Pontibacter liquoris: one gene and its partner. The protein of the gene in region 1 interacts with the protein of each later gene in a pairwise test. Links are inferred from orthologs where the notes say so. Each region holds a gene or a part of one and is shown in the gene's direction. Other genes may lie near its edges.

The links.
Region 2: the proteins of LWL52_RS04600 (region 1) and ung interact in binary tests that used the Escherichia coli proteins (3 or more experiments, as listed by UniProt). The link is inferred for Pontibacter liquoris from one-to-one orthologs.

What each region holds. Positions count from the first base shown.
Region 1 is NZ_JALEBG010000001.1:1,126,847-1,141,791, reverse strand. The notes cover bases 6,903-9,851. They hold LWL52_RS04600 (class I SAM-dependent DNA methyltransferase), read left to right. Parts: upstream 6,903-7,613; coding sequence 7,614-9,089; downstream 9,090-9,851. Other genes in these bases: LWL52_RS04595 (helix-turn-helix domain-containing protein), read right to left, coding at 9,303-9,710; LWL52_RS04605 (DUF3732 domain-containing protein), read left to right, coding at 6,903-7,499. Also shown: LWL52_RS04630 (DEAD/DEAH box helicase family protein), read left to right, coding at 1-1,025; LWL52_RS20630 (type I restriction-modification enzyme R subunit C-terminal domain-containing protein), read left to right, coding at 1,098-2,603; LWL52_RS04620 (restriction endonuclease subunit S), read left to right, coding at 2,605-3,843; LWL52_RS04615 (ABC-three component system protein), read left to right, coding at 3,861-5,060; LWL52_RS04610 (three component ABC system middle component), read left to right, coding at 5,065-5,544; more of LWL52_RS04605, read left to right, coding at 5,556-6,902; LWL52_RS04590 (hypothetical protein), read left to right, coding at 10,022-10,351; LWL52_RS04585 (hypothetical protein), read left to right, coding at 10,502-10,777; LWL52_RS04580 (hypothetical protein), read left to right, coding at 10,770-11,246; LWL52_RS04575 (TlpA family protein disulfide reductase), read left to right, coding at 11,355-12,695; LWL52_RS04570 (SusC/RagA family TonB-linked outer membrane protein), read left to right, coding at 12,904-14,945. UniProt on the Escherichia coli protein: The subtype gamma methyltransferase (M) subunit of a type I restriction enzyme. The M and S subunits together form a methyltransferase (MTase) that methylates A-2 on the top and A-3 on the bottom strand of the sequence 5'-AACN(6)GTGC-3'.
Region 2 is NZ_JALEBG010000001.1:1,719,029-1,733,997, forward strand. The notes cover bases 202-3,174. They hold ung (uracil-DNA glycosylase), read left to right. Parts: upstream 202-1,343; coding sequence 1,344-2,006; downstream 2,007-3,174. Other genes in these bases: LWL52_RS07055 (O-methyltransferase), read right to left, coding at 202-522; apaG (Co2+/Mg2+ efflux facilitator ApaG/CorD), read right to left, coding at 856-1,242; LWL52_RS07070 (alpha/beta hydrolase), read right to left, coding at 2,245-3,105. Also shown: more of LWL52_RS07055, read right to left, coding at 1-201; LWL52_RS07075 (hypothetical protein), read right to left, coding at 3,205-3,810; lepB (signal peptidase I), read right to left, coding at 4,002-5,108; dapB (4-hydroxy-tetrahydrodipicolinate reductase), read right to left, coding at 5,124-5,840; LWL52_RS07090 (DUF5683 domain-containing protein), read right to left, coding at 5,837-6,349; LWL52_RS07095 (ParB/RepB/Spo0J family partition protein), read right to left, coding at 6,482-7,396; LWL52_RS07100 (ParA family protein), read right to left, coding at 7,410-8,192; LWL52_RS07105 (FkbM family methyltransferase), read right to left, coding at 8,239-8,973; LWL52_RS07110 (metal-dependent hydrolase), read right to left, coding at 8,981-9,661; LWL52_RS07115 (YsnF/AvaK domain-containing protein), read right to left, coding at 10,364-11,179; LWL52_RS07120 (YsnF/AvaK domain-containing protein), read right to left, coding at 11,268-11,828; LWL52_RS07125 (3-oxoacyl-ACP synthase III family protein), read right to left, coding at 12,287-13,360; LWL52_RS07130 (DUF6438 domain-containing protein), read right to left, coding at 13,670-14,194; LWL52_RS07135 (hypothetical protein), read right to left, coding at 14,178-14,768; membrane protein insertase YidC, read right to left, coding at 14,905-14,969. UniProt on the Escherichia coli protein: Excises uracil residues from the DNA which can arise as a result of misincorporation of dUMP residues by DNA polymerase or due to deamination of cytosine.

The sequences.
Region 1 (14,945 bases):
CTGTGGGCATTATTGAGGCGAAACGTGAGGAAGATGGCGTAAAACTAACAATACATGAAGAGCAGTCTTCGGATTACGCCAAAGCTAAGCTCAAGCACATCAACAATGGTCCGCTGCCCTTTGTGTATGAGAGCACAGGCTTAGTGACCCGCTTCACCGATTACCGCGACCCCAAGCCCCGCTCCCGCTCCGTTTTCACTTTCCACAGACCAGAGACTTTTCAGAAATGGGTAAAAGAAGAGAAGACCTTACGGGCACGCTTTGCTGACATAACTGAGCTGGCAACTGATGGCCTTCGTGATTGTCAGGTAGAGGCGATTACAAATCTGGAGCAGTCTTTCCGGGAGAACCGGCCAAAGGCGCTTATCCAGATGGCAACGGGTTCAGGCAAGACCTTCACGGCCATCACCTTTATTTACCGTCTGCTCAAGTTTGCTAAAGCCAAACGTGTACTGTTTCTGGTCGATACCAAAAACTTAGGAGAACAGGCAGAACAGGAATTTCGAAAATTTCTACCGCAGGACGATAACCGGCTTTTCCCGGAGCTCTACGGACTCACCCGGCTCAGCAGCTCCTTTGTACCGGACGACAGTCAGGTATACATCAGCACCATCCAACGCCTTTACTCTATTCTAAAGGGTACACCGCTCGACGAGAAGGACGAAGAGGAGAACCCTAATGAAGGCAACAAGTGGCAGCCCAAAGAGCCACTGCCCGTGGTTTACAATGAGAAAATTCCGATGGAATTTTTCGACTTCGTGGTGATTGACGAATGCCACCGCAGCATTTACAACCTCTGGAAGCAGGTGCTCGATTATTTCGACGCTTTCCAGATCGGTCTGACGGCCACACCGGATAACCGCACCTTTGGTTACTTCAACCAAAACCTTGTCTGCGACTATGGCTACCAGAAAGCCGTGGAGGATGGCGTGCTGGTGCCTTACAATGTGTTTGAGATCGTGACCAAGGTAACGCAGCAGGGCGCGAAAATAGAATTGGGTGAGTATGTCAGCTCACGCGAATAAATTACCAGAAAAGAGTTCTGGAACCAGCTGGACGAAGAGGTAGAGTATAACAACAAGCAGCTCGACGACAAGGTGGTGAACGTGAACCAGATCCGGCTGATCACCAAAGCGGTGAAGGAAAACCTGCCGGCCATGTTCCCGGACCGCTACGACAAGGATGGCAATTTTGAGGTGCCTAAAATGCTGATCTTCGCCAAGAGCGACAGCCATGCTGACGACATCATCAACATTGTGCGCGAGGAATTTGCCGAGGAGAACAAGTTCTGCAAAAAGATCACCTACCGCACCGAAGACCCGAAAGGCACGCTTACACAGTTCCGCAACAGCTACTACCCGCGTGTGGCCGTGACCGTGGACATGATTGCGACCGGCACCGACATCAAACCGTTGGAGGTGTTGCTTTTTATGCGCGACGTGAAGAGCCGCAGCTATTACGAGCAGATGAAAGGCCGTGGCACGCGCACCCTGAGCCTGGAGGACCTGCGGGCGTCGGGTACGCCATCGGCTAAATTTACCAAAGACCATTTTGTGATCATCGATGCCATTGGCGTGGAGAAAAGCCGCAAGACCGATAGCCGACCGCTGGAGAAGAAGCCAGGGCTCTCGCTGAAGCAGGTGCTGGAAAGTATAGCCATGGGTAATACCGACGAGGCCATGCTGACCACACTGGCCAACCGCCTGATCAGGCTCGACAAGCAGATAAACGAAAAAGAGAAAATGGCTTTTGCCGAAAAAGCCAATGGCTATACCTTGAACCAGGTGGTGAAGCAGTTGCTGCACGCGCACGACCCGGATACGATAGCAGGTATAACACAGGAAGTAAAAGCCCAGAACCCGGGTGCTGCACCCGACACCATTGAAACTAAAATACAGGAGCAGCACCAGCAACTGGTGGAGCAAGCGGTAGCTGTTTTCAATGACTACGAGCTACGCGATTTTGTGGTAGATATCCGCCGGAAGTATGACCAGATCATCGACCACATCAATCCGGACGAACTGGTGAACATCGGCTGGGTGAAGGACAACAAGGCAGAGGCAGAAAATCTGGTAAGCGATTTCAGAAGCTGGATAGAAGCACATAAAACCGAAATCGTAGCTTTGCAGCTTTTTTACGGACAGCCTTACCAGCGGCGCGAGCTCACTTACAAAATGATGAAGGAACTGGTGGAGGTGCTGAAAGCCGACAAACCTGCCATGGCCCCGCTCAACATCTGGCGGGCTTACGAACATCTGGAGAAAGTAGAAGGCAAGCCTAAAAACGAAATGATGGCCTTAGTGGCGCTGATACGGTGGGTTAGCGGTCTGGACGAGAAGCTGACGGCTTACGATAAAACCGTGGACCGCAATTTTCAGGATTGGGTGTTCCGGAAGCAGGCAGGCGCTTTGAAGTTCAGCGAAGAGCAAATGCAGTGGCTCCGCATGATCAAGGATTATGTAGCCAACAGCTTCCGGATTGAGCGCGATGACTTTGACCTAAGTCCTTTTAACGCACACGGCGGTTTGGGTAAAATGTGGAATCTGTTTGAAGAGAAAACAGACGAAATTATGAATGAATTAAACGAGGAGTTAGCAGCGTAGCATGATTGATAAAAGTATACTTCCTGCACATTGGGAAGTGAAGAAGTTAGGAGATGCAGCAAAATTTATTGACTACAGAGGTAGAACACCGAAGAAAACAATTTCCGGCATTCCACTAATCACAGCTAAAAATGTAAAAATGGGCTATATCAACGAAGAGCCCCGCGAATTTATAGCTGAAGAAGCTTATGAAAGTTGGATGACAAGAGGTATACCAAATGAAGGAGATGTACTTTTTACCACTGAAGCGCCATTAGGGAATGTTGCAAGACTAAATACTTCAGCCCGAATTGCCTTGGCTCAAAGAATGATAACTTTTCAAGCCTATGATTTCTTGAATAGCTCCTTCTTGCACTACAACCTGATGAGTCCTCAATTCCAGAAGGCATTAAACTCAAAAGCAACTGGAACTACTGTAAAAGGTATAAAAGCAGCTAATCTTAAACAATTAGAAATTTTCATACCTCCCCTTTCCGAACAGCAGGAGATAGTTGCTAGAATAGAAGAATTGTTTAGCGAATTAGAAAAAGGCAAAGAGCAATTAGAAATTGCCCTGAAGCAACTCAAGGTATACCGCCAAGCTGTTTTGAAGTGGGCTTTTGAGGGGAGATTTACTAATTCTGTGGTTAAAGATGGTGAGTTGCCTGAGGGGTGGTCAAATTCATCTATAGGTGAAATTTTCGAGGTTTTTGTTGGCTCTACACCTAGTAGAAAGATAGATAGTTACTGGAATGGAAACATCAACTGGGTAAGTAGTGGCGAGGTCGCATTCTGCAACATCAACGAAACAAAACAAAAAATTACTGAAGAAGGATTAACTAAATCTTCATGTAAGCTCCACCCACCAGGCACAGTGATAATTGCTATGATTGGTGAAGGAAAAACGAGAGGTCAAGCAGCTATACTTAAAGTTGAGGCAACTCACAACCAAAACACAGCTGCTATTAGAGTAGATCAGGATAAATATCTATCTAAATTGCTTTACTACTTCTTAGTATGGAAGTATGAAGACAATAGACGAGTTGGCTCTGGAAACAATCAAAAAGCCCTAAATAAAGAGCGTGTAAAAAGCATCCCAATTCAACTTATACCACTTGTAGAACAACACCATCTTGTTCAAGAAATAGAAAGCCGCTTGAGTGTTTGCGATAAAGTAGAAGAGACGATAACAAAAGGTATACAGCAGGCAGAGACCTTGCGGCAGAGTATTTTAAAGAAGGCGTTTGAGGGGAAATTGTAAAAAATAATTCTTAATATATGTCTAATCCAAATAAGCATTCTGCAAGCTCAAGTTTACTAGGATATTTATATCAAGGTTATTTCGCACTCCTTCAACTATTGCAGGCTCCAGATAATTCTTATGTAAGCATTGAGACTCAAGATGATATTGAGTTAGCAGATCAAAATAATAAATCTCTATTACAATTAAAACATAGTCTTGGGTCCCCTCCACCATTAACTGTAAAAAATGATGGTCTTTGGAAAACAATAGACATTTGGTGCAAATACTCAAAAGATAGTGAAATTACAAGGCTGATGTATGTTACCTCAGCGACTGTTGGAGAGAATGATAAACTGAAATTAGTTGAGAATAGCCTTTGTCCGGTTGATTCTCTTGAGGAATTAGCAGATGCTTTGGAAACTGAAGCAAAGAGAGTACTAGAAGAAAGAGAGTTTGCTAGAAAGAATAATCGAAAGAAGTTACCTCATGAAGTGAAGTACAAAGGTTGTCAGGCATTTCTCACCTTAGAAAGTAACCAAAGGCACCTGCTTATTGGAAAAGTCATGGTCCTCTCACAAGCAGTAAACATTACTAATATTAAAAGTGAGGTTGAATTAAATCTACTGCTACTTCCACAAAAATATAGGAGTTTAGTATCAGAAAAAATTCTTGAATGGTGGGGATTACGTGTTGTTAGGTCACTATATGATAAATCAGAAGAAAGGATTTCCTGCACCGAAGTGAAAGATAAAATAGTTGAAATAGTTCAAGAATGCAAGGATGACTTTCTTTCTGATGATTATGGTGAAAAGGAACCAGATGATTTAAATATGTATTCTGGCAGTTTAATGGAAAAACAGATTACACTTGTTAGTGGCGGAAAAGCAAGGGTTGTTCGAGCCACTAAAGCTAGGTGGAAGGCAATGAAACAACGAAGTGCATGGCTATTGAACAACATTAGTTTAGCACCCAAGCTTGCAGCCTTTGACAGAAGCCTTATTCAAGAGTGGAAAGATGAATTTGATGTTATGAAGGAAGATTGCGAGGATCTTTCAAATGACAAAAAATGCGAAAAAGGTTTAGAACTCCTTGATTGGTCTCATAAGAAAGCCCCAACATCCATTCCACCGATAGTAGAAAGATGGAATAGTGCATACTTGGTCCGTGGAAGTTACCAAGAGTTGGCAGATAAGGGTGAGGTTGGTTGGCACCCTAGTTATGATTCTATTAGTTAGCAGCATGAAAAAGACTTTAGATGATATATTCGCAGCAACTAACCCTATATTTTGCGCTGTTGTTCTTCACTACTTTTTGAAGGGGCACCATGAAGCTAAAGAGAAGGGCATAGATTTTCCTCTTATGTTTTTACCTGTCCCCATTTTGTTATCTCAAGATATAATGTCAACGATGGTTCAAACGAATAAGAAAACAACTTTTCTAAATTGGATTGTTGCAAATCCGATAATCCGAATAGGTATTGGTGATAGAATTACCAACACTACAGCGATTACAAAGTCTGCTATTCGTTTCGGATTAAACAATCAATTAATTACAATTACTGAGGATGGTAAATTTCTCCCAAATGGAGAAATAAGTGATTCTAAAGCTAAGCAACTAGGTATTCAAAATTACACAACCATAGCACAGAGATTTGGAAGTTGGATTGGAAATTTAGATTCTCCAGAAGCTGTATTTTTTGCACTTGGTATAACTTTTTAATCAGGGATTTTATGAACCGGTGGAACATTAGAAAAATAATCTTATTCAGTAAAACAGGAGATTTAAAGAAAGAGCTTGAATTTGATTTAAATGCTGTAAATATTATTACTGGTAGATCACATTCAGGAAAATCTTCAATAGTAGATATTATTGATTATTGTGCTGGAAGTTCAAAATGCAGCATTCCAGCTATGGTCAGGGACAATACTTCCTGGGTTGGAATTCTTTGGCAAAAAGAGAACATGCAAGTTCTTGTATGCAGAAGGATGCCCAAAAATAATGCAAAGCAGTCTGGTGACATTTATTATTTATCAGGTTCTGATGTTAGAATTCCTGAGTCGGCATCTGAATTCACTCCAAACATGAATGTCGATTCCAGTATTTTAAAGTTTGAGGCACAACTTGGAATTGAAGATATAAAAAACGATGAAATAAACACTAAGAAAATTGACTCAAAAAGGGTTTCTTTTAGGCACTGTATGCCCTTTTTATTACAAGATGATCATAGCATTATTAGTAAAGTCAACCTTTTTAGAGGAATGGATGATGCTAGAAAACGTGTTGGGATTACTGATGCATTGCCATATTTCTTAGGAGTAATAAATCAAGAAATTGTTCGGAAAAAATCTGAATTAAAAGCTAAAAGGCAAGAATTAAAATATGTAGAATTAGCACTTGAAAAACGTAATAAGGTCCTGAAGGAAGACTTCGCTTTAGCTAAATCACTAATAGATGAAGCAAGACAAGTTGGATTGGCAACTGATGATGGTTTAGGTGATATAGATAAGATTGTACGTACATTATCAGAAATCAGATCATCTGGCTTTAATGTTACTGTTGAAATACCAGATAGTGAACTTATCTTTGAATATCTTGAAAAAGAAAAAAATTTAAATAATGAAATTGAAGCTCTTAACCACCAGATTAGAGAGCTTACCAAGTATAAGGATTTAGCTTACTCATATTCTGAAGGACAAGGTGAGTTAAGAAGACGATTGGAAGTTGTAAAAATTATTGAACAGCCTCAGAATGGGCATGTATGCCCTTTATGTGATTCAGTTATTGCTGATGATTTTGAAATAGTTGAAGATGTTAAACATTCCCTATCCCAAATTTCTAATGAGCTTTCTAATCTGGAAAGTGAAGTTCCAAAAATTGACACTTATATAAATGAAAAGAATAGGAAGATCCAAGAGTTGCGTGAGGAAAAGCGTAATCTTAAAATTCTTATTAGAGGCTTAACCTCTGAGGTTGGCACAGATGGTACACGCCTTCTTTCAGAACAGCAAAAGCAAGCCACTGTTATTGGAAGAATTAGCTTCTACTTGGACTTTATGGTTGGTGAACATAATAGTAGAGTAGATAAGATTGCTTTAATACTTCTATCGAAGGAAATTGATGAATTAGAATCAGAGTTAGGACATGATTCACTTACTGAAGAGTTATTTAAAGTAAGGAAACACATATCTAGAATTGCTAGTGATATTCTTTCGGAGCTTCCTTTTGATGAACGATACAGAGGAAATGATCTAGATTTCAATCCCAATGATCTTTCAGTAAGTGTGGAAACTGCGGAAAGGAATGTTCCTATGAGAGAAATTGGGTCTGATGAAAATTATTTAAGCCTTCATGTAGCAGTTCTTTCTGCTCTACATAGATATTTTTCTGAGCATAATGCACCAGTGCCAAGTGTATTAGTCTTTGATCAGTTAAGTAGGCCTTACTATAACAGTGACGAGGATAGTGAAGAACTTGAGATTGGTGAAGAGAATGATAATGACCGGCTAAGGAAGTATTTTGAATTTATATTTAAAGAAGTTAAAGTAAATCTCGGCCTGCAAGTGATTATACTTGAGCATGCATTCTTTAAGGACTTTCCTAGTTATGTAGATGCAACGAAATACAGATGGAGTAGATTAGATGAAGGTTTAATACCTGCGGAATGGATAAATTGAATTAAGTACTATGCTTTTAAGTATATTCTTAAGTCCACTATTTATTGGTTAACACTAATAGCAACTTGAATATTTTCGAATTAAAGAATCACAATATAAAACTCTAAGTAAATTATGACTTCCGCCATCGTTTCTAAAGTATGGTCTTTCTGTAACACCCTCCGCGACGACGGTGTGGGCTACGGCGACTATTTAGAACAGCTTACCTACCTGCTATTCCTGAAGATGGCAGACGAGTATACCAAGCCACCTCACAACCGCCAGTTGCCTATACCTGTCGAATACAACTGGGAAAGCCTGGTTGATCTGAAAGGTGCTGAACTGGAGGCGCACTACACCATCATGCTGCGCGAACTCGGCAAAGAGAAAGGTATACTGGGCCAGATCTTCACCAAGAGCCAGAACAAAATTCAGGACCCGGCCAAGCTCTCCAAGATTATCGCCATGATCAACAACGAGCAGTGGCTGATGATGGGCGTGAAAGACAAAGGCGATATTTACGAAGGCTTGCTGGAGAAGAACGCCGAAGACACCAAGAGCGGTGCCGGCCAGTACTTCACCCCGCGCGCCCTGATCAAAGCCATGGTGGAGTGCGTGAACCCGCAGCCGATGAAGACCATTGCTGATCCGGCTTGCGGTACAGGTGGTTTCTTCCTGGCAGCTTACGATTACCTGGTGGAGCACCATCAGCTGGATCGGGAGCAACGGCAGTTCCTGAAGTATAACACGTTCTTCGGTAACGAGATCGTGGCTAGCACCCGCCGCCTGGCGCTGATGAACCTGTTCCTGCACAACATCGGCGACATTGACAGCGACAACTTCATCTCCCCTGCCGATGCGCTGATTGCAGACGCTGGTGTGCGTTACGACTATGTGCTGGCCAACCCGCCTTTTGGCAAGAAGAGCAGCCAGACCTTTACCAATGCTGATGGCGAACAGGAGAAAGAAGACCTGACCTACAACCGTCAGGATTTCTGGGCTACCACCAGCAACAAACAGCTTAACTTCCTGCAGCACATTCGCAGCATACTCAAAACCACAGGTATAGCCGCGGTGGTATTGCCAGACAACGTGCTGTTTGAAGGTGGAGCCGGTGAATCGGTTCGCAAGAAGCTACTCGAAACAACCGATATCCACACGATCCTGCGCCTGCCGACAGGTATATTCTATGCACAGGGCGTAAAAGCCAACGTAGTGTTCTTCGATAACAAGCCCAGCAGCAAAGTCCCGTGGACGAAGGAAATCTGGGTATACGACTACCGCACCAACGTGCACCATACCTTAAAGAAGAACCCGCTAAAGCTGGAAGACCTGCACGATTTCATTACACTCTATAACCCTGAGAACCGCCACAAGCGCAAAGAGACCTACCACCCTGAAATTAACCCAGAAGGTCGCTGGCGCAAGTTCAGCTACGAGGAAATAATTTCCCGCGACAAAACCAGCTTGGATATCACCTGGCTAAAAGATAAATCACTAGCAGACCTTGATAACCTACCTGATCCGGATGTACTGGCTGAAGATATTATAGAGAACTTGGAAGCGGGGCTGGAGAGTTTCAGAACAATATTGGCGGCTTTGGAGAAGTAGCGTTCAGTTATTCTATATCCTCAATGCCACCGATGATTTTACCTGTTATTTAGGAAAGGTGCCAACATAATAAAGGTGCCTTCCTGAATAACACTTCCAAGTTCACCTACGGTAACATCCTATAAGTCTAAGAAGGTCCCCATACCTCAGAGGAAGGAGTTACTTTGCGTTTCGAGCGATAATACTGTACAAATCTCTTTACGGATTAACCGGCTACTGATTTTTAAGCATACGCTCCAACATCTCAATTTTCTCCCGCTCGCTTTTCAGTAAAGCTTCATATAGCTCAACTATTTTTTCAACAGCATTAAAGTTAAATGTATGTTGGTTACAATTTCCTACTCCAGCGCCAGCTGATGCATTATCATGCATATTCTGAATATGAAATACTGCCCCTTCTTCAGTAAAATTCCTAATTGCTTCAGAGGTCACTCCTAACACTTTCGCAATCTTCTCCAATGTTGCATCATCCACTTCCTCCTCCTGCTCAATGCGGGAGATATTCTGCTGCGTGGTACCTAGTTCATTGGCTAAGGTAGCCTGCTTCACGCCTAAGGCAGTACGCATTCTGCGGACATGGTCGCCCAAGTGAATCGGTCGTTTTCTGGCTGCTGTTTCCATAGAAATAATATACGAAAATTGTTCAATTAATCCAAATGCTACTTATTGTATTTCACAATATACCTATTGTTTTATACAAGCTTACCACATTTCATACAAGTCAATAATATATGTTTTTTGTACTACAATGGAACATACTCCAACTCGTATGCTGCTGCCAATATACATAAAGAACAGCTAATATTCAGGTGATGCACGCGTAAAAGCCTTTTCTGTAGGAATCAGGATTAAAACAGAAGGTTTAGAAAGGACAGCACGTGCAATAGGCTGTCACAAATACAATAAAGAAAACACTGCTAAATCCACTACTGATGAGAACAAACGATACCTTACCTTTCCCTCCAACCCCCCTTACTCCCGAACAGGCCCTGCACAACTTCCGGCAGGCTTTTACCCTGGAAGAAGCCCGGGACCAGCTCTGGCGCTGCCTGCAGCCCCGCCTTCTGGCCAGTATCCGGGCGGAGGCCCCGGAAGCGGCAGACCGCACGGCCACCTTCTGCGCCCACCTGGAGCAGCTGGTCGCCGCCATATACCAACTGCCTGCCCCGGCACCGGCTTCAACCCCGCTCGCCACAGCGTTAGCCTCCTTAGGGGAAACTGTGTCCCATAACTGGGTGCTGCTCATCTCCCCGCCCGAGTAAGGGTTCCCCTCCTCCCTTTCAGCCGCCAAAACACAAGGCACACCCTTCCGGCGGCCCCGTTTTCACCCTTTCTCCCCTGTCGTCGCTCTTTGAAGAAAAGTAGCGGCCAGGAACTCTATTGTCTTACCCTAATACCTTAAAAAACAAACTATGCCTGATACTCCTACACCTGCTCCACCTGAAACGCCTACCGACGTGTTCGGCCAGTTCTGCCGCCGCTACCCGGAAGATGAAGCCCAGCGGCGGCTCTGGCACTGGTTCATGCTGGCCCTCACCGGCGGGCTGACCACCTTAGATCCTGACTATACTAACAAACTCATCGCCTTCTATGAAAACCTGGAAGAAGTTATTTCGGCTGTGTATGACCTGCACGCGCTGCCGGCCGAACCAAATACAACGCAGGAAGGAGGGCCGCACCATGCGTAAGTTGCCTGCCGCCCCTTCCGGCCCGCTCAAGCGAGAACGGGTAGACTCCCGCGCACGTCCCCAGTTCCTGGCCGGCACGCCCGTTGGCAGCAGGCGGACCTGCTTCCAGCTACTGGCCTCCTGGCTTTGGCAGGAAGCATCCCTCCTGCGGCGGGGCCGCTATAACCCCTGCCTGCCCCGGGAAAAGCTCACCTTCGCAGCGGACGGCACGCTCTCCCCGCCGATAGAACAGGTGCTGGCGACGCTCTCCACCGCTCCTACCCTGCAAGCGGCGCAGCAGGCCCTTTGGGACTGGCTGCTGCCTGCCCTGCGCGCCAGCCTACGGCAACAGCACCTGCGCCGCCTCGACCGGCTGACAGCCCTGTTCGAGGAGCTCGAACAGCAGCTTGCCCTGGTTAACCACCAGCGCGAGCACGCACCCCCTGCCGGGAACCGGCCAACGCCTGGCGCAGGCAAGGACCTGGGGTAAGCCTGTCCACCATCGTGGCCGCAGACTCCAAGCGATCCGGGCTGATTCCGGGCGCATGGCCCGGCACCGCTTTCTCACTTTCAGGAATTCACCTTTAACCTATACCTTATGACACGAACCAACTGGCTTACCAAAATTCCCCTGTTTCTCTACTTCCTGCTCCTGGCCCTGCTGCTGCAGCTGCTGCCGGGCTGGTTTCTTTCCGTTGCCCGGGCGCAGGCCCCGGCCGAGGGGCTGGCGATCGGGCAGCCCGTTCCCGACGTACTGCTTTCTCCCCTGGTCGCATACCCCACCTCCTCGGCGCGTATCTCCGACTTTAAAGGCAAGCTGCTGCTGCTGGACTTCTGGGCGACCTGGTGCGGGGCCTGCAAAGCTGCCCTGCCCCGGCTCGAAGCCCTCCAGCAAGAGTTTGGCGACAGCCTGCAGGTGCTGCTGGTCACGCGCGACGAGGCCGCCAAGGTGCAGGCCTTCTTCACTAAGTGGAAAAGCCCCGACGGCGATCCCTACCGGCTGCCCTCGGCGGTCGGTTCCACCGCCCTGGACGCGCTGTTTCCTTACCGGCTGGTGCCCCACTATGTCTGGATTGGCCCTGACGGCACCCTGCAGGCCATCACCACCTCCGAGCAGGTCACGGCCGCCAACATCCGCCGCGCCCTGCAGGAGGGCACCATGCCCGACCGGATGAAAGTAGACCTCGACCTGCAGCAACCGCTCTTTGCCGGCAAGTACCTGCCCACGGGCAACCTGGTGCACTATTCCATCCTGCTTAAGGGCAAGATCGACGGCCTGCCCAGCGGCTCCCACTTCCGCCGCAGCGGCGACACCATCGTCGGAAGGGCCATCACCAACCAGCCCCTGCTCTTTTTCTACGAGACCGTGGCCCTGCATGCCCTGCCCGGTTATACCCGCAGCCGTCTGCTGCTGCAGGTGCGGGACCTGGCTCCGCTGCTGCCCGATAAATCCGCAGACAGCCCCGATGCCTGGAACCGCCAGCACCTCTACAGCTACGACCTGATCGCCCCGCCGGCTGAAGCCGGCCACCTCTACGAGCGCATGCTCGAAGACCTGAACCGCTACTCGGGCTACCACGGGGCCATCGAGGCGCACCCTGCCAAGTGCCTGGTGCTGCAGCTGACGGGCAGCCCCAAAAAGCTCGCCTCCCGGGGTGGCCCGCGGGAGAGCACCCTTTTCAAGCCCGGCTCCAAGCGCCTGCGCAATGCCCCGGTCTCCTACCTGGTCAAGCAGCTGCTCAGCGAGCCGGGCATCCACCTGCCCGTGCTGGACGAGACCGGCTATGCCGGCAACATCGACCTGGACCTGACTGCTGCCCTGGATGACCTGCCGGCCCTGCGCAGGGAGCTGCGCCGCTATCACCTGGACCTGGTGGAGGCGGAACGGACGATCCCACTGCTGGTGCTGCGCGACCAGCCGCCTACCCCGGCCCCCTAGGCCGGGTGCTTCTCACAGAAAGGAGGCAGGGGGATGGCCCGGCACTGCAGCACCGGTGCCGGCGCGCCTCACCCTTTGTTTGTTTAAGGTTTGGGTTTGTGCAGCGGCCGCCGGCTTTGCCCTCCCCCCGCTCCTTTCTGCTCCCGGGATACGCTTTCCCGCATCGCTTTTACCTGTACAACTTTCACCTTTTAAACCCCATACACCGATGAAAAAAATAGTACTGATGCTGTGCCTGCTGGGCTTCCTGGCTCCTGCCCGGGCGCAACACGCTGTGGAGGGCCGGGTGGTCGCCGCCCGCGACCTGCTTCCCCTGCCCGGGGCCACCGTCCGGCTGACAAGCAGGCCCGGGGCCGTGCTCACCAACGCCGAAGGGCGCTTTCACCTGCCGGCCGCCGCGGCGGGCGATACGCTGCTGGTCTCTTTCCTGGGCTATGTGCCCCGCCGCCTCCCGCTGCCCGCCACCGCCGGGCCGCTGGAGATCGCCCTGCAGGAAAACGCCCAGGCCCTGCAGGAAGTGGTGGTCTCCACCGGCTACCAGCGCCTGCCGCGCGAGCGGGCCACGGGCTCCTTTACCCAGCTCGACGAGGCGACCCTCAACCGGCAGGTAGGCACCGACATCCTGAGCCGCCTGGAAGCGGTGGCCGGGGGCGTGACGGTGGACCGCTCGGGCATTCAGCAACAGCTCATGGTGCGCGGCCTCTCCACAATCAACGGCTCACAGGCGCCCCTGATCGTCGTGGACAACTTCCCCTACGAGGGCGACATCGCCAACCTTAACCCCAATGATGTGGCGAGCATCACCATCCTCAAGGACGCGGCCGCCGCCTCCATCTGGGGAGCCAGGGCGGGCAACGGCGTGATCGTGATCACCACCAAAAAAGGGCGTTTCCACCAGCCCCTGGCCGCCACCCTCCACCTGAACGTGACCCGCAGTGCCCGGCCCGACCTTTCGTACCTGCAGCCGATGCGGGCCACGGACTATATCGACGTGGAGCAGTTTCTCTTTGAGCAGGGCTACTTTGAGGGCCTGTCGGGCGGCTATGGCCAGCCCGTGCTCTCCCCCGTGGTAGAGCTGCTCTTCCAGCAGCAGAACGGCACCCTGCCGGCCGGCGAGGTGGCCGCCCGGCTCAACGCCCTGCGCAGCGCCGATGTGCGCGAAGACTATAAAAAGTATATCTACCAGCCCGCCCTGAAGCAGCAGTACGCCCTTGACCTGCAGAGCGGCTCCGAGGTGCTGGCCTGGCACCTCTCGGGCGGCTATGACCGCAACATCGACCAGCTGGATGCCCGCTACAACCGCCTCAACCTGCGCTTTGACAATACCCTGCGCCCGGCCAGACACCTCACCCTCACCACCGGGGCCGCCTATACCCAGAGCGAAAGCACGGGGGGCCGGCCCGGCTACGGCCAGATCGGTTACGGCGAGCATTTTGTGCTTCCCTACACCCGCTTTGCCGATGAGGCAGGCAACCCGCTGCCCTTCCCCAAAGACTACCAGCAGGCCTTCAAGGATACGGCCGGCGGCGGCCACCTGCTCGACTGGAACTACTACCCGCTGGAGGACTACAAGCATGTGCAGGACGAAACCGGCCTGCAGGACGTGACCGCCAACGCCGGGCTTGCCTATGACTGGCCACAGGGCCTGCGGACCGAGGTCCGCTACCAGTATGAGCGGCAGCAGACGAGCCAGCGCCTGCTGCAGGACGCCCAGAGCTATGCGGCCCGCCACCTGGTGAACCTCTTTTCCCAGCGCGACCCGGAAACGGGTACCTTCTCCTACCCCATCCCGCGCGGCGGGATGCTGGATCTGCGCAGCAGCCTGCTGGTGGCCCAGCACCTGCGCGCCCAGCTTTCCTTTGACCATACCTGGAACCGCCACGCCCTCACCGCGCTGGCCGGGGCCGAGCTGCGTCAGGCCCGGACCACGGGCTACAGCAGCCGCCGCTATGGCTACAACCCCGCCAAGCTGACCTCGGGCCGGGTGGACTACGCCGTCCCCTATCCTGACTTTGTGACCGGCTATGCCCAGTACATCCCCGACCTGAACGGCGAGGAGGCCCGGCTCAGCCGCTTTGTGTCCCAGTTTGCCAACGCGGCCTACACCTACCACGACCGCTACACCCTCTCGCTGAGCGCGCGCCGGGATGCCTCGAACCTGTTTGGCCTGCACACCAACGACAAATGGAACCCGCTGTGGTCGGCGGGCCTGGGCTGGGAGCTCTCCCGCGAGCCCTTCTATCACCAGGC
Region 2 (14,969 bases), 590 kb from region 1 along the record:
AAAGAACACAAAATCCAGCTGGCTTAATTGCTGCAGTTGTTGTGGCAGCGTATCGTTCAGGTTGCCTTCTATCAGGCGTATATGCTGCAATCCAAGGTTCCGGAAGTTCTCCGTTGCCACGCCACCAATTGCGGGGCACCCTTCAAACGTATATACCTGTGCCTGCTTTCGGGCTTCGGCCAGGTAGGCAGTCGTAATGCCCAGGGAAGTGCCCAGGTCAAAAATAATGTGCGGCTGGAAATGGTTTACCAGGCGGAACAGCAACTGGCCATACTTGGCGGGCTTGGCAGAGGTGCGGGCGATGTGGCTTACCTTACGTAGGTGCTTTTGCCCCCGCTTCGGACCGGCTCCGAAATCAGTTACCTGTAGGTTGCGGGTGTCGTGCAGCAACTCCTGGCGAAGCTTTTCTACGCGGTCATAAGCCCCGAAATGCCCATCATGGCGAAGTACATGATTATAAAGCCCGAAAATAAAAGGGGAGTGGACGCCATGCAGCTTAAAAGCCCGCAGGCGATAACGCACGTAATCAGCAGCTATGGTCAGGAAATACACTGGCTAGTAGGAGGGATGTATGACAAAAATGATAGATACCGCGAAGTATGGCTGGATCGTTTGTTGCTGTTACCGTAGTTGCTTAGCTTTTCAGACAAAATTCAATCGGCTCAATTGGCCCTTTCTGGCGCAAACGTCCGCTTGTGCCTATACCTACAGTTGAATTCTACCTGAAAACAAATATCGTAAACAGCCTGGGTCAAGCAGACGCTTGCACCATTGAATGCCTTCAAATCCTGTTAATTATACTTATAAACCCCAAGTAGCTTTACTGCTGCATTTAAAGTATAAAACTGCAAATCTTTAGTTGAGCTTGTACGGCACAACCAGGGTAAACTCCGGAATGGTGGCATTGAACTGTTTGCCGTCTACCAGGCGTTCCATCAGGTACGTGCCGCGCATTTTACCCATTCCGGTCTTCAGGTTGCATCCCGAGACGTATTCATGCGACTCCCCGGGCTCCAATGTAGGCTGCTGCCCCACAACGCCTTCGCCTTCCACTTCGCGCACCACGCCGGTCGAATCGTGGATATACCAGTGCCGGCGCAGGAGCTTCACGGTAAATTCGCTGTTATTCTCTATCTTTATCTTATAGGCAAAAACAAAGTGCTGCTGCACCGGACTGGAATAATCCGGCAGGTAGTTGGTGGTAACCGTCACTTTTACACCTTCTGTTGTTTTTGTATCCATGTTTCAGAGTTTTATGTATACTGAGGAAACCGTACGCAGCATAACCTGGCAACGGGAGCTGGGGCTTCCTGTATTTGCAACCCAATTTCCCATACTAACTCATGAATGTAAAGATAGAAGAAAGCTGGCAAAAAGTGCTACAAGATGAATTTGAAAAGCCGTATTTCCATCAGCTTGTGTCCTTTGTTAAAGACGAATACACTTCTCAAAAAGTTTATCCGGCAGGCAATCATGTTTTCAATGCTTTTCTGCTGTGTCCGTTCGATAAGGTGAAGGTTGTGATCCTGGGGCAGGACCCTTACCATGGCCCTAAACAAGCGAACGGCCTTGCTTTTTCCGTGAGTGACGATGTACGCATTCCGCCCTCATTGCTCAATATCTTTAAGGAGATAAAAAATGACTTGGGCAAGGACATGCCGGCAACCGGCAACCTGGAGCGTTGGGCCGAGCAGGGCGTGCTGTTGCTGAACGCTACCCTGACCGTGCGGGCAGGCGATGCAGGCTCGCACCAGAAAAAAGGGTGGGAGGAGTTTACTGACGCCGTTGTGAAAAAGGTAAACGACTTGAAAGAACACGTCGTGTTTATGTTGTGGGGCGCTTATGCCCAGAAAAAAGGGGCTTTTATAGATGAAAGCAGGCACCTGGTACTGCGGGCTGCCCATCCCTCGCCGTTTGCCGCCGACCGGGGTTTTTTCGGAACGCACCACTTCAGCAAAGCCAACAAGTACTTAGAGGCGCACGGCGAAAAACCCATCAACTGGTAAAAGAGTAAGGCTATTAACCAGTGTGGAAGTATAGCCGGTCTTTTATTTTCCTTCCGTAAAAAGCCTAGAAGATAGTTAACTGAGAATTCTAGATAGCAAAAAGAGCACTCCTGTGGTTCAATTAAAACCGCAAGAGTGCTCTTTTTGTAAAACTGTTAAGCCGAGGGTTCCCGTTTGTTCAGGCCATAAATATTAGAAAGCTATGCCTCAACTCACTAACAACCATACGGGCAGGGGATTATTCTTTTAAAGCTTTAAATTGTCTGAAAGCATTGGAGACGGCCTGGTGCATGATGGTAGCATGATCTTCCTGCGGCAAGTAGTCAAATAGCACCCGCACGGTTTTACTCTTTGTAGCCTGAATTTTGTCTGCCAATACGTTTGCATCTACTTCCATCACCCTTGGGATAGCCGTTGTTGTAAGCCCTTCCTTGCCGACACTGATGTAAATATCCGTTAATTGCTTAAAGGATGCATTCAGTATCTCGGGGTTCTTGTTTAATAGCGAGCCATTATCCCACCATAAACTCGGGCTTACGATAATATACTTATTGAAAAGAGTAGGATTTTGAAACAGGATCTCCGTGGCCAACAGCCCGCCCAGCGACTGCCCGATCAGGGTTTTAGAAGATGTCGTTTTAAACTTTTTCTCTATAAAGGGCTGTAGCTCTGTTCCTATAAAGGAAATAAAAGCATCCGAATGCCCGGTGGTCGGATACTGTTTCCGGTCTGCTTCGATCGTAGTTGGATAAGTAAAGTCTCTTCTTCTATCCACTGTGGCAATGCCAACTACAATAGATTTAGGTACGATGTTGATCCATTCAAAACTGTTGTATTGCACCAGCCCGACTATGTGAATAAAATCTTCGTTAGCTGAGCCGTCCAATAAATAGATCACCGGGTATTTTACGCTGTCTGCCGGGTTATACCCTTCTGGCAGGTAGATGTTTAAGATCCGCTTCTCGCCTAATACTTTTGAATGAAGCTCGTGAATTTCGCCAAGTATAAAAGGCTTGCTTTTTTCTGCTTTCTTAGCTTTTTGCCCAAAAGCGGCTATCGTGAAAAAGCTAAGACATAATAAGACCAGTATTTTTTTCATTTGGATTGTGAATGTAGGTGTTTTAAAATGAGGTTTAACGTATTCGTGCTATAATGTGGGTGAGGCGTAGCCGAATCCTAAATTATGCACCTTGTTAGACTATTTCTTTTCTGTTCGTTCAGGGAGACTGTTCAGGAGTTCAGCACACAACTTATTAGCTATAAGTCCAAGTTCAAGGCTCAAAATTGACAACGGTCTTTGGGTTAGTTTTTGCCGATCAAAGTAAGGTTTCTCATTTAAGAATTTATTCCTGACTATATATTCCGTAACTCGCATTAGGTCCTTATCAGAAGAACCTGCCTTTGCCTTAGCTTTATTGAGCAAATCGGTTAATCTGGCTTCTGTTTTCAACTCTTTATAAATTAGTATCCCTTTCTCACCACTTTCTCCTGGGTTCATAAAAGTGCCATTTTCAGCTATCCCTCCGGTTTGTTCTATATACTTCATTGCTAGTGTATCTAGCACCATAGCGATTTCAAGTATATCCTGGTGAAGTTCTGGATTATGGCTCTGTGGAATTCTGGCCTCAATTAAAGGATAGTAATCAAAGCTGTTTGATAGATTCATACCGACAGCATAATATGATAAGTCTTTTAACTCTTCTTGTGTCAGGGAAGCTTGTCTGTCAGTACAACTTATTACAAGAAAAGAAAATGATAATAGAACGATAAAATACGTCTTAAAAGGGTAAAGTTTCAGCATCACTATTGTTTATGGTTAAGATTTAGTCTAACTATAGTATATCCGTCACGATGACGTTTATCAGCTTTATGTGCTGAGTGCAGCAGTTTGATTCTTTCTACAACTATTAAATATATACAGATTTAATTCATTCACCTATAACAACAAAAAAGCCAGGCTTCTCCGCCTGGCTTTTTGTTGTTATACTTGTGTGCTTAGTCGATGATATGGAACAGCCTGTTCCAGCGGATCTTGTGCAGGAAGTCACCTTCCGGGTTCACCGACATCCAGATCATCACGGCTTTACCAACCACATGGTCTTCGGGCACATAGCCCCAGAAGCGCGAGTCCTCGGAGTTGTGGCGATTGTCGCCCATCATAAAGTAGTAGTTCTGCTTAAACGTATACTTATTAGTTTCCTTGCCGTCGATGTACAGCTTGCCATTTTCCACTTTCGCATTGTCGTTGTGCTCGTAGTCTAGTATCACCTTCTGGTAAAAAGGCAGCGAAGCTGGTGTGATAGCAACCGTAACGCCTTCCTTTGGTATATAAATGGGGCCATAGTTGTCGGCATTCCACTCATACTTGCTAGGCATTTGCGGGAAAACCGCCGGATCAGCTTTGCCTGGCAATTGCTTGAGTAAGATCACCTCTTTAATGATGTCGAGCTGGCTCATCTGGCTGGCAAGCTCCGGCGTGGCATCTACCACATAGCCGCCTTCATAAGGTTGAATATCGTTCAGGTTGATGTTGCGGTCCTGGAAGAACTTTTGCCCCAGCTGGGTGGTCGGTATCAGCAGATACTTATACTGCATCTTGGCTGGGTTTTCGATCGCTTTGCCGTTGATGTATACCTGCATGTCCTTAATCTGCAGCGAATCGCCTGGCAGGCCGATGGCGCGTTTGATATAGTTGGTGCGCAGGTCGGCAGGGTGCTGTTCTTCTGGCGGGTAGTTAAATACTACTACATCGAAGCGTTTTACCTCCGAAAAGCCTGGTAAGCGGTGCGGCTTCAGCTGGATGGCATCGGAGTAAGCCGGAATGTTGGTACCCCAGATGGTTTGGTGCGTGAGCGGGATCTGCAGCGGCGTGATAGGGGTGCGGGGGCCATAATGCAGCTTGCTCACAAACAGAAAGTCGCCTACCAGCAGCGATTTTTCCATGGAAGGAGTAGGGATCGTATAGGCCTCGAACGTAGCCCAGCGGATCAGGCTGGCCGCGATAACGGCAAAAAGAATGGCATCGCCCCATTCGCGGGCAAAGCTTTTCTTCTTTTTCGGCGTTTTTGTTTCAGGCTTGTTACCCAGAAATTTAACTTTCATCTGCTTATACTAGGATTATAGATTCAGCATGTCCTTCATGCCGTAAACGCCCTGGCGCCCCTGCAGCCACTCGGCAGCCATCAGCGCGCCCTCGGCAAAGCCGGCTCGGCTGTGGGCTACATGGCTCAGTTCAATGGTATCTACCTCCGAGCTGTAGGTAACCACATGGGTGCCCACTACATCCGGCGCACGCTCCGAAGTGATGTTTAATTTACCTTTTTCTGTTGGATTATCACCTACCCAGCCGCTTAAATTCTTGTAGCTGGCCAATATGCCTTCGGCCGCCGTAATGCCTGTGCCGCTGGGTTTATCTACCTTCTGCAAATGGTGTATCTCTTTTACAGCCACATGATAGGCCGGATACGCCTGCATTTTGCTGGCAATGTATTCGTTGAAATGAAAAAACAGATTAACGCCTACGCTGTAATTGGAGGCATAAAAGAAAGCGCCTTTTTGTTTTTCGCAAAGCGCTACGGCTTCGTCATACTTGTTCAGCCATCCCGTAGAGCCGACTACAACCGGTATTTGGTGGGTAATGCAATAGGAGATATTGGCAAAGGCTGCGTCGGGATGCGTAAATTCTATGGCGACATCCACATTATCCGCCGTATAGCGCTGCAGCTCGTTGGTGGTAGTATGATCTATGGTGCCGGCAATCTGGTGGCCTTTTGCTAGGGCCATTTGCTCGATGGTTTTGCCCATCTTGCCATAACCAATCAGTAAAATTCTCATTTTGTGTTGGTAGTAGTATACAGGGTAAGGGTAACGCCCGGGGTAAAGCTGTTGGTGTGCGGCACCCGCATCAAATCGGGTTGCAAGCGCAGGCTCAGGTTATCGCCAACATCAAACTGCTTCATGTGGGCATGCACGTAGGCTTCGGCGATCTGCAGGCCGTAAGCGCCAATGGATAAAAGGATCGTTAGGTCGCGGTTGCGGCGGTAGAAGTCGCGGCTATAGCGCAGGTTCTGTGTGCCCCTGGTGTTACTTACGCCATAGATGGGACTATCCACATACTTGTCGGTTTTAGTAGCTCGCTGAACAACGGCCTCTCTGAAGTCCTGGTACTTGTTGTTATTATCGATCCAGTAATAACCCAGCACAGCGGCAGTGCCATACACAATGGGCAGCTTCCAGTAGCTTTTGTTGTAGATCTGGCCGCCTCCAGGTATAACCGCAGAGAAAAAGGCAGCTTTGGCCGGCTTATCCCAGCGGCTCAGGAAAAAGCCTTTTTTAGCATTCAGGGTATCCGCTACAGGAACAACTACTGAGTCGGGGCCAGCCGTAATGCGTTGCCCGTGCGCAGCAGGAGCGCTAAGGTATAACGTTATACTTAACAGAAAAGCCGCAGCACCGATGTTGAGCCTCATGTAGCGTTAGTAGTTTAGGATCTCCAGTATCCGGTTCAGCTCCTCCACCGACACAAACGGGATCTTGATCTCGCCTTTGCCGTCGTTGTTGGCTTTCACCAGTATTTTGGTGCCGAATTGCGAAGAAAGCTTTGTTTCCACGCCTTTTAACTCCTCGTCATACTTGTTAAACGAAAGCTTCTGCTGCATGTCCGGCTTTTTATTGGCATTCTGCAGGTTACGCACCAGCTCTTCCACCTTTCTAACCGACAGCTCGCGGGCCACTACTTCCTTAAATACGTCCAGTTGCTTTTCAACCGTGTCGATGTTGATCAGCGCACGCGCATGTCCCATCGTGATGACGTTGTCTCTCAAAGCGATCTGGATATCAGGCGGCAGCTTGAGCAGACGCAAGTAGTTGGTCACCGTTGTCCGTTTTTTGCCGACGCGGTCGCCCAGCTCTTCCTGTTTCAGGCTGCACTCGGTAAGCAGGCGCTGATAGGAGAGGGCTATTTCGATAGCGTTCAGGTTTTCGCGCTGGATGTTCTCGATCAGCGCCATTTCCAGCATCTGCTGGTCGTCAGCTTTCCGGATATAGGCCGGAATAACTGTGAGGCCGGCAATTTTGGATGCCTGGTAGCGGCGCTCCCCGGAGATCAGCTGGTAGCTGTTCTCATCGAGCCTGCGCACCGTAATGGGCTGTATGATGCCCTGGATTTTGATAGACTCCGCCAGTTCTTCCAGCGCGGCCTGATCGAAATGCGTGCGCGGCTGGTAAGGGTTGGTCTGGATCTGCTCAATAGCTATATCAGCGATGGTATTGACAGTGTTTAAGGTTTCAGAATCAATTTTGCCAGTATACTTGTTTCCCTCCAGAAGAGAGTTAAGGCCACGGCCGAGGCCGCCTTTGCGTTTAGCAGCAGAATTTTTGTTATCCGACATGTACTCTTTAAAATTATTTCGCCAGCTCTACGCTGTTTTTCTCTGCAATTTCGCGGGCCAGGTTTAGGTAGCTTAAAGCGCCTTTGCTTTCTGCATCATGCAGCAGGGCAGGGATCCCAAAACTAGGCGATTCGCTCAGCTTCACATTCCGCGGAATGATCGTATCGAACACCATCTGCTGAAAATGCGTTTTCACTTCTTCCACCACCTGGTTACTCAGACGCAGGCGCACATCATACATCGTGAGCAGGATGCCCTCAATGGCCAGCTCCGGGTTTAGGCGCGACTGGATGATCTTGATGGTGTTGAGCAGCTTACCCAGGCCTTCCAGGGCAAAATACTCGCACTGCACCGGGATCACCACCGAATCGGCTGCGGTCAACGAGTTTACCGTGATCAGACCCAGGGAAGGGGAGCAGTCGATGATGATGTAATCATACTGCTGTTTCATGGGCGCAAGTGCCACCCGCATTTTTTCTTCGCGGTTGGGCATGTTGATCATCTCTACTTCGGCACCTACCAAGTCGATGTGTGACGGAATAAGGTCGAGGTATTCGATGGAAGGCGATTTAAGGATGATGTCTGCCGCCTTAACATCCTCTACCATGCACTCGTAAATGCTGCTGGTAATGGTGGCCGGGTCAAAACCCAGGCCGGAGGTGGCATTTGCCTGCGGGTCAGCGTCAACCAGGAGCGTTTTAAACTCTAAAGCCGCCAAACTAGCCGCCAGGTTTATGGCAGTGGTGGTTTTTCCTACGCCGCCTTTTTGGTTGGCTACCGCTATTATTTTTCCCATGTTATTCTAATAGGTTATAAGCCGAAAATATGGCAATCAAATGTTCTTAATCAAACATTTGATTATGAACATAAAGTGCATTAGCAAAATTCTCCCCATTTTTAATGAACTGATTTGAGACATCATACATGGAATGAAAATTGAAATTATAAGTTACCAGGTATTCATTTAACTCAGTAAACTGGGTATTTCTTCTATTCTTAACATTAAAACCAACTTCAGCTAAAATCATCTTAATTTTACCTGACTCTAGAAAGTACTGAGCCCCTTTTAAAACTTGTAATTCGTACCCTTCGGTATCAATTTTTAAAAGGTCTATGCTATCTATTTTATTAAGAGAGCAGTAAGTATCAAGCTTTAAAACCTTAATTGTTTCTTTGCTGGCATCGCTGTTTCTATTCATCGAATTTTGATTAAGCGAATTCAGAACAGAGAGTTCTCCTTCAAATAAACTTATTTCTTCGGTTGAGTCGGAATCACCCAGAGCTATGTTTTCTAAAACAATATTTTTTTTACCGTCTAAATTACAAACTAGCTGTTTATAAGTTGAGCTTACCGGTTCAAAGGAATAAATTTTAACATCCTTAAAAATGTTGTCAAAGTGTATGACGGTCTGGCCTACATTTGCACCTACATCAAAAATTGTTCTAGGTGAAAATTTTAATCTAGTATAAATATCAACAGATAAGTCAGCTCCGATTGGCAAATACCTCTTCTTATAAATCCAATACCCTGTAATTTCTGTTAACAGGTTCTTTAGTTTATGTGAGAGATAAGCCATGGTATACTTACAGGTTTATAGTTTGATCTATCTCCATCAAAATAAGTTCCTTGGCTGCCATCTGCGCCACTTCCTTCACCTCGTCTTTGTCTATTTTGATGTAAGGGAACGTGTCGTAGTGCATGCCGATCACCCGGTCTACCTGCACAAAATCGGCAGCGATCATGGCATCGTTAATGTCCATAGTAAAGTTATCGCCGATCGGCAACAGTGCAAAATCCAGATCGAACTGCTCAGGTATGAGCTTCATGTCATAGGTTAGCGCCGTATCGCCGGCAAAGTAGAAGGTCTGGGTTTCCGTTTCGACCACGTAACCGGTGGCTACACCGCCGTAGGAGCCATCCGGCATAGAGCTGGAATGTATGGCTGTCACCATTTTAACGGTGCCGAACGGGAGCGTTACTTTACCTCCGGGGTTAAGCGGATGCGTTTTTTCCACGCCTTTGTTTTCAAACCAGCTGGCTACTTCAAAGTTGGCGATTAGGGTGGCATTGTTGTTTTTAGCGATGCGCTCGGCATCAGCCACATGGTCGCCGTGCCCGTGCGAAAGCAGGATGTAGTCGGCTTTGATGCTATCCACGTCTATTTCCGAAGCAAGTTCGTTCGGCGAAATAAAGGGATCAAATAGAACACGATGCTCCCCAATTTGAAATAAGAAGCAGGACTGTCCGTAGTATGTTATCTCTATCATGTTGCTCGTTTTACGCTGGGATCAGCTATACATATAGCTTACATCCTGCACAAAGATACATTTTTTTACCCAATTTAGGAGGACCAAACCGGTACAGAGAGGGTATATTTATCCACACTTTTTGTGCACATTTTCCTGTTTATTGCAAGGTTAACAAGGAACGACTAAAAAGAATTTAAAGTGTAAAATACCCGGCCTCCTGCTATTTCTTTGCGGGTTTATAACCCAAAGGCTGTAGGCCTGTAGGCAAGCTACTGGATTTTAAATATAGATCATACTATATATTTCGATGTGCTGTACTGATCAGAAAGGGGAAGATGAAACTTCCTGGATGTGATGAACATACTTAAACATATAAATTATTTAACGGCTTGTAAAATGCTAAATAGTAGGCAGGTATAAAGTATGCCTTGTGTACTTCCAGCGGAATGGAATTCATACATTAGTACAGCTAAATGGAGTATAGTGGTAAGCTGCATTGGTTTAAGTAATTCCTTTCCAGCATGTTTTATTCAGATAGATTGTATGCAGCTAGCCTTCAAGCTTATTCTATCCGCATACTTGCTAAATAAGTAGCGATCTCTTTGTGAACTACGATCAAGGTAAGCAAGTATAGGACAAGTATGAAGCGAATGCTTCAGTAACAAAAAAGGACAGCTACACAGGCAGCTGTCCTTTTTTATACCTCAAACAAATAGGTTAAACGTTCTCCGGGCCTCTGCGGGGATCGTTTAAGCGGTCTCTGTCGTGGAGCTTATCAATTTCGACGTCCTGTTTACGTTCGGTTCCCCGAACGGTCTCCTGGCGTTCTTCTGTCGTTTTGTTCAGTCTCACTTCTTCCACTACCCGGGCTTCTTTGTTCACTACCGGCACTTCGGCATGCTCGGTCATGGTAATTTCGCCTTCCTTAAAGTTTTCGAGGTCTCGCTCGTTAGCCGGGCGATTTACGGGTCTGCGTTCTACATCGATGTGCTCTTGGCGCAGGCGCAGGCGCTCTTCTACCGGGCGTTCCACAATGCGGCTCCTGATATGCACGCCGCCTGTTTCTACTTCGCGCTTGCCCACCTTCATTTTTTCTTCTACTATCGGAATAGCGTTATTGGAGTTTATCCAGTTACCTCTTTTTTCCTGGGGCATGCTGCGGTATTTCTCGGCTCTGTCGTTTACATCAATGGCGCCGCACTTGTCTAGCAGTTCGGCAGCCTTTTTTGCCTGCTCCCTGCTTTCGGCATGTACTGTCAGTATGGATCCATGCTCCGCTACTTCTGCATACTTTTGGGATTCATCACGGTCATCGAACAGTGAACCAAAGAAATTTTCTGTTCCGCGGGCGTTCTCTACAGGCCTGTCAGGTGCTGCAGCGGGCGGGGCCATCCTGTTCTCATTTCTGTCGCGTAAGCCGTTCACGGTCAAGTCAATGTGGTCGCTTGGGATACCGTGTTGCATAAGTTCCTGCGCAGCCACCTGGGCGTCTACGCCATAATCAAAAATTCCTATTACAGTTTGTTTTTCCATCGTAGTTGGGTTTTATGTTACACAATCTCAGGCCAGCTCAGCTGGCCTGCTTCGGGAACGAAGCGTGGCTTATTCCCTGTAAAAAATATTATCTTGGTCTGTCAGCACTGTTTCTGTCTTCGCGGTTTACCTGAATTTCTTCTTTGCGGAGCGTTACTTCCTCCGGTTCATGGGTGCGTACCACGCGTTTGGTTACATGCAGTTCTTCCACCAAAACCAGGCGCTTTACCACCACAGCCTCCTCGCGCATCACCGGAATAATGGTTGTGTCACCTTCATACCGGATTTCAGGAGGGGCCTCCACATACTTGTTCACCGCAATCCGTTGCACGTCTATTTCCTCATGTGTGGTAGGGACGTCAACCGTCACCCGCTCTTCATGCACATTTTTAGAGATGTGCACCCGGCCAGTTTCCACCACCCGCTTGTCGATGCGGACATTCTCCTCAATAACAGGGATGATGTCGGATTCTTCGGTTCTGCTGCGGGGTTGTCTGTTCGTGTCATATTCCGCCGGCCTCGGAGCAATATCATCTCTGGCAGCAACATCATCCGTTTGCGGCGGGATGGGTGCATTGGCAGAGGTGGCCATGCTCTCGCGGAGCTTTTCTTCAAATTCGGATTGTATTTTTTTAGATGACTTGCTCATTTTCGTTCTTTATTAGCCGTTTTAAATATAGCTATTCAGGGTGGATTGCATTTAATTGCCCCTGTAGTTTTGTACGATGGCAACCGGTTTGCGTTCAGAAAAGATAAATTTTACCAGGCGTAAGCAGGGTGCAGTATGTAGAAAAGCGCCAAACCCATACCACTGATGAAATGAGAATCGGAAGGATAGCTGGTAAAAGATTCTACGCTCCCGGATTGACAGGTTGGTTTTGAAAAATGTGGGTTTGAGGGCCGGTTTCGGGACGCCGGTTAGAAATTCAGCAGGGGCAAGAAGAAGTATAAACCTGATCTGCAGCAGCCAGTTTGCGGATGGGAAGTATGGCTTGGCGCCAGCTTTAAACAGGGAGAACACAAGTATGGCCGGTGCCGGAAAACAGAAATCTGCTTACCGGCACCGGCCATACTTTTGCATTTTAAAAGAAGCGTTACTACAGGCGTTTATACTCGGTAGCAGATTGCATTGATGTTCATGCCGGCGCCAACAGAGGCAAAGAGTACAAGATCACCGGGCTGCAACTCATGCTCATCGTCTTTCCCTTTCCGAACCAGGTCATACAAAGTGGGCACGGTGGCCACAGAGCTGTTGCCCAGGTAATGGATGCTCATGGGCATAATAGCTTCCGGCAGTTCCCGTATGCCGTATAGTTTGTACAAGGCCTGAATGATGCCCTCGTCCATTTTCTCATTGGCCTGGTGGAGGAATACTTTTTTCACGTCCCCGATGGATACGCCGCATTTATCCAGGCAGTTCTTCATTGCCTCGGGCACCAGTTTTATCGCATATTCATACACTTTGCGGCCCTTCATTTTGATGTAGCGCACACCAGGCGTACATTCAGGTGCATACGAGGTAGCCATGTTGATGTAGTAAGCCTCATCCAGACTATGGCTAAGCGCGCTGCTACCCAGGATGCCGCTGCCGGTTTCAGGCACTTCCCGGTATTCCAGCACCGATGCGCCGGCCCCGTCACTGAAGATCATACTATCGCGGTCGTGCCGGTCGATTACGCGGGAGAGCGTTTCGGCTCCAATCACCAGCGCTTTTTTGGCGATGCCGGCTTTGAAAAAGGCATCTACCTGAATCACCCCCTGCACCCAGCCCGGACAGCCAAAAAGAATATCATAGGCCACGCAACCGGCATTCCGGATGCGGAGATTATGCTTCACGCGGCTTGCCAGCGAAGGCACGGCATCCGACTGCACAGTGCCCGCCACTACATTGCCAAAGTTATGGGCCACGATAATAAGATCGAGGGTTTCCGGATCGATGCCGCTGTCTTTCAGGGCTTCTTCGGCAGCAAGGGTGGCAATATCAGAGGTGGTCAGGTGCTCCGCCACATAACGCCGTTCGGCTATGCCAGTAATTTTCTGAAACTTCTCCACGATCACCTCCGGCGCAGTGCCGATGGGCGCATTGTTTTCGGTGAAAAAATCGTTAGCTGTAAATTCCTGATTCGTTTTTACCTCGGTGGGTATATAACTTCCTGTGCCTGTTATGACAGATCGCCACATAGTAGTATGCATAAATAAAAAAATAATGAAACCCGTTGTTGTTTCGCTTGGTCGGGGCAATGCGCAAGGCTGTTTTCAGGAAACAAGCTCCTGGCAAGCGCCCGGGAAACAACAGAATGGGAAACCCCGCCAAAGACCATTTAGCTCAAGGGTTTAATATTATACTGACAATATATATTTTAACCAACTCTTACGCAAGCAATGTAAGTTGTTTTTTGCTGTAAAGCAGGCGGTTTGCACGATTTGTTTTGCGCATCATTAGAGAGCCGGTAGCTGGTGTTATACTTGCTGGCGCAATTCCCGCAGCTGCTACTTTTCTTTCTTTGCAATCAGTTCGGTCAAAAGGGTTTCCAGCATTTTTTGAAACTGCAGCAGCTCGGGCGGGCCGCCCTGCTGGTGCTTGATGCGTTTGGCTACTTTGCCATCGAGGTAAAACGTAAAGTTAGTGACGGGTCTGTCTGTTGCCCGCGAGAGGTAAGTAGGCTGCAGGGACGTATAATGAAGCGAATCAATTTCCTGCCGGAGTTGCTGCAGGGCCGGCTCGGCCAAGTGCAAGTATAACGTATCGGCTGCGGGAGCATACTGGTACCCGATGTAGGTGATGCTACCGTTTTCGTAAAAGGTGGCTTCATAAGCCGGGCAGGTACCATAGCAGGGCGGTTTCTGAAAGAAAAGCAACGGCTGCGCCGGTGCTTTTCCGGCTGCTTGATCAGGAGCTGCCGCCCGGCACCCGGCCAGCAGCCCGGCACAGAGGCCTGTCAGGAGAAAGCGCAGCAGGATGGGGCGGAGCAACGGGCCGGAACGGATCATACCTGGGTTAATGTGCTGGTTCAACTTTTTTGAGCTTCCCATCCACAAACTCATACGCTTGTGGCGAGCAATCATGGCACTGGCTGTAATCTATAGTCGAATCGGGCGGATTTACGATTAGCAGGCGGCTGTTGGCGTTAAAGCGGGCGCCCATGCTGCTTTGTACTTTGTCCAGCACCATGCCGGTTTCACGGTCTATGACATAATGCGTCTGACAACTAGTGCCGCAGCCTACCGAAACCACCGTATACTTGCCCGCAAAATTAACACCTTCTTTCAATCCTTCGCGCAGAGCCGAGCGGTAGGTCCGGGCATCAGCGCTACCTGCTTCGTTCAGCTCCGATAGCCGGCCATGGTAGAGTTCTTGTACGCCATAGCTGCCGCTGTTTTCATATTCCTGCAGCGTAATGCGGTACTGGTCGTACAAACCGGGGTTTTCATCTGAAGAGATGGGCGTTTCCACCGAATCGCGTGCCAGTTGTTTCTCCAGTTTGGGGTGTGTGCTGGCAATCGATTTATCTTCGTCTGTGCCCTGCTGGCAGGCAACCGTGGCAAGGGCAAGCAGCAGGAAAGCAGGTTTAAGCAAATTCTTTTTCATGGTTTCAGGTTTGTAGCTTTTCATACGTGGCCGCAGCAAGTATAGCCAATAAAAAAGCCTTTCCGCAACCGGAAAGGCTTTTTATACTTAGATCAAGGCACCTGTTTATACTTGCGTAGCAGCAGGTGTCCTTTCCTTATTTCTTGGCTTTTTTCTTCTGCTGCTCTTTTTCCTGCGCTGCGCGCATGGCTTCCTGCATAC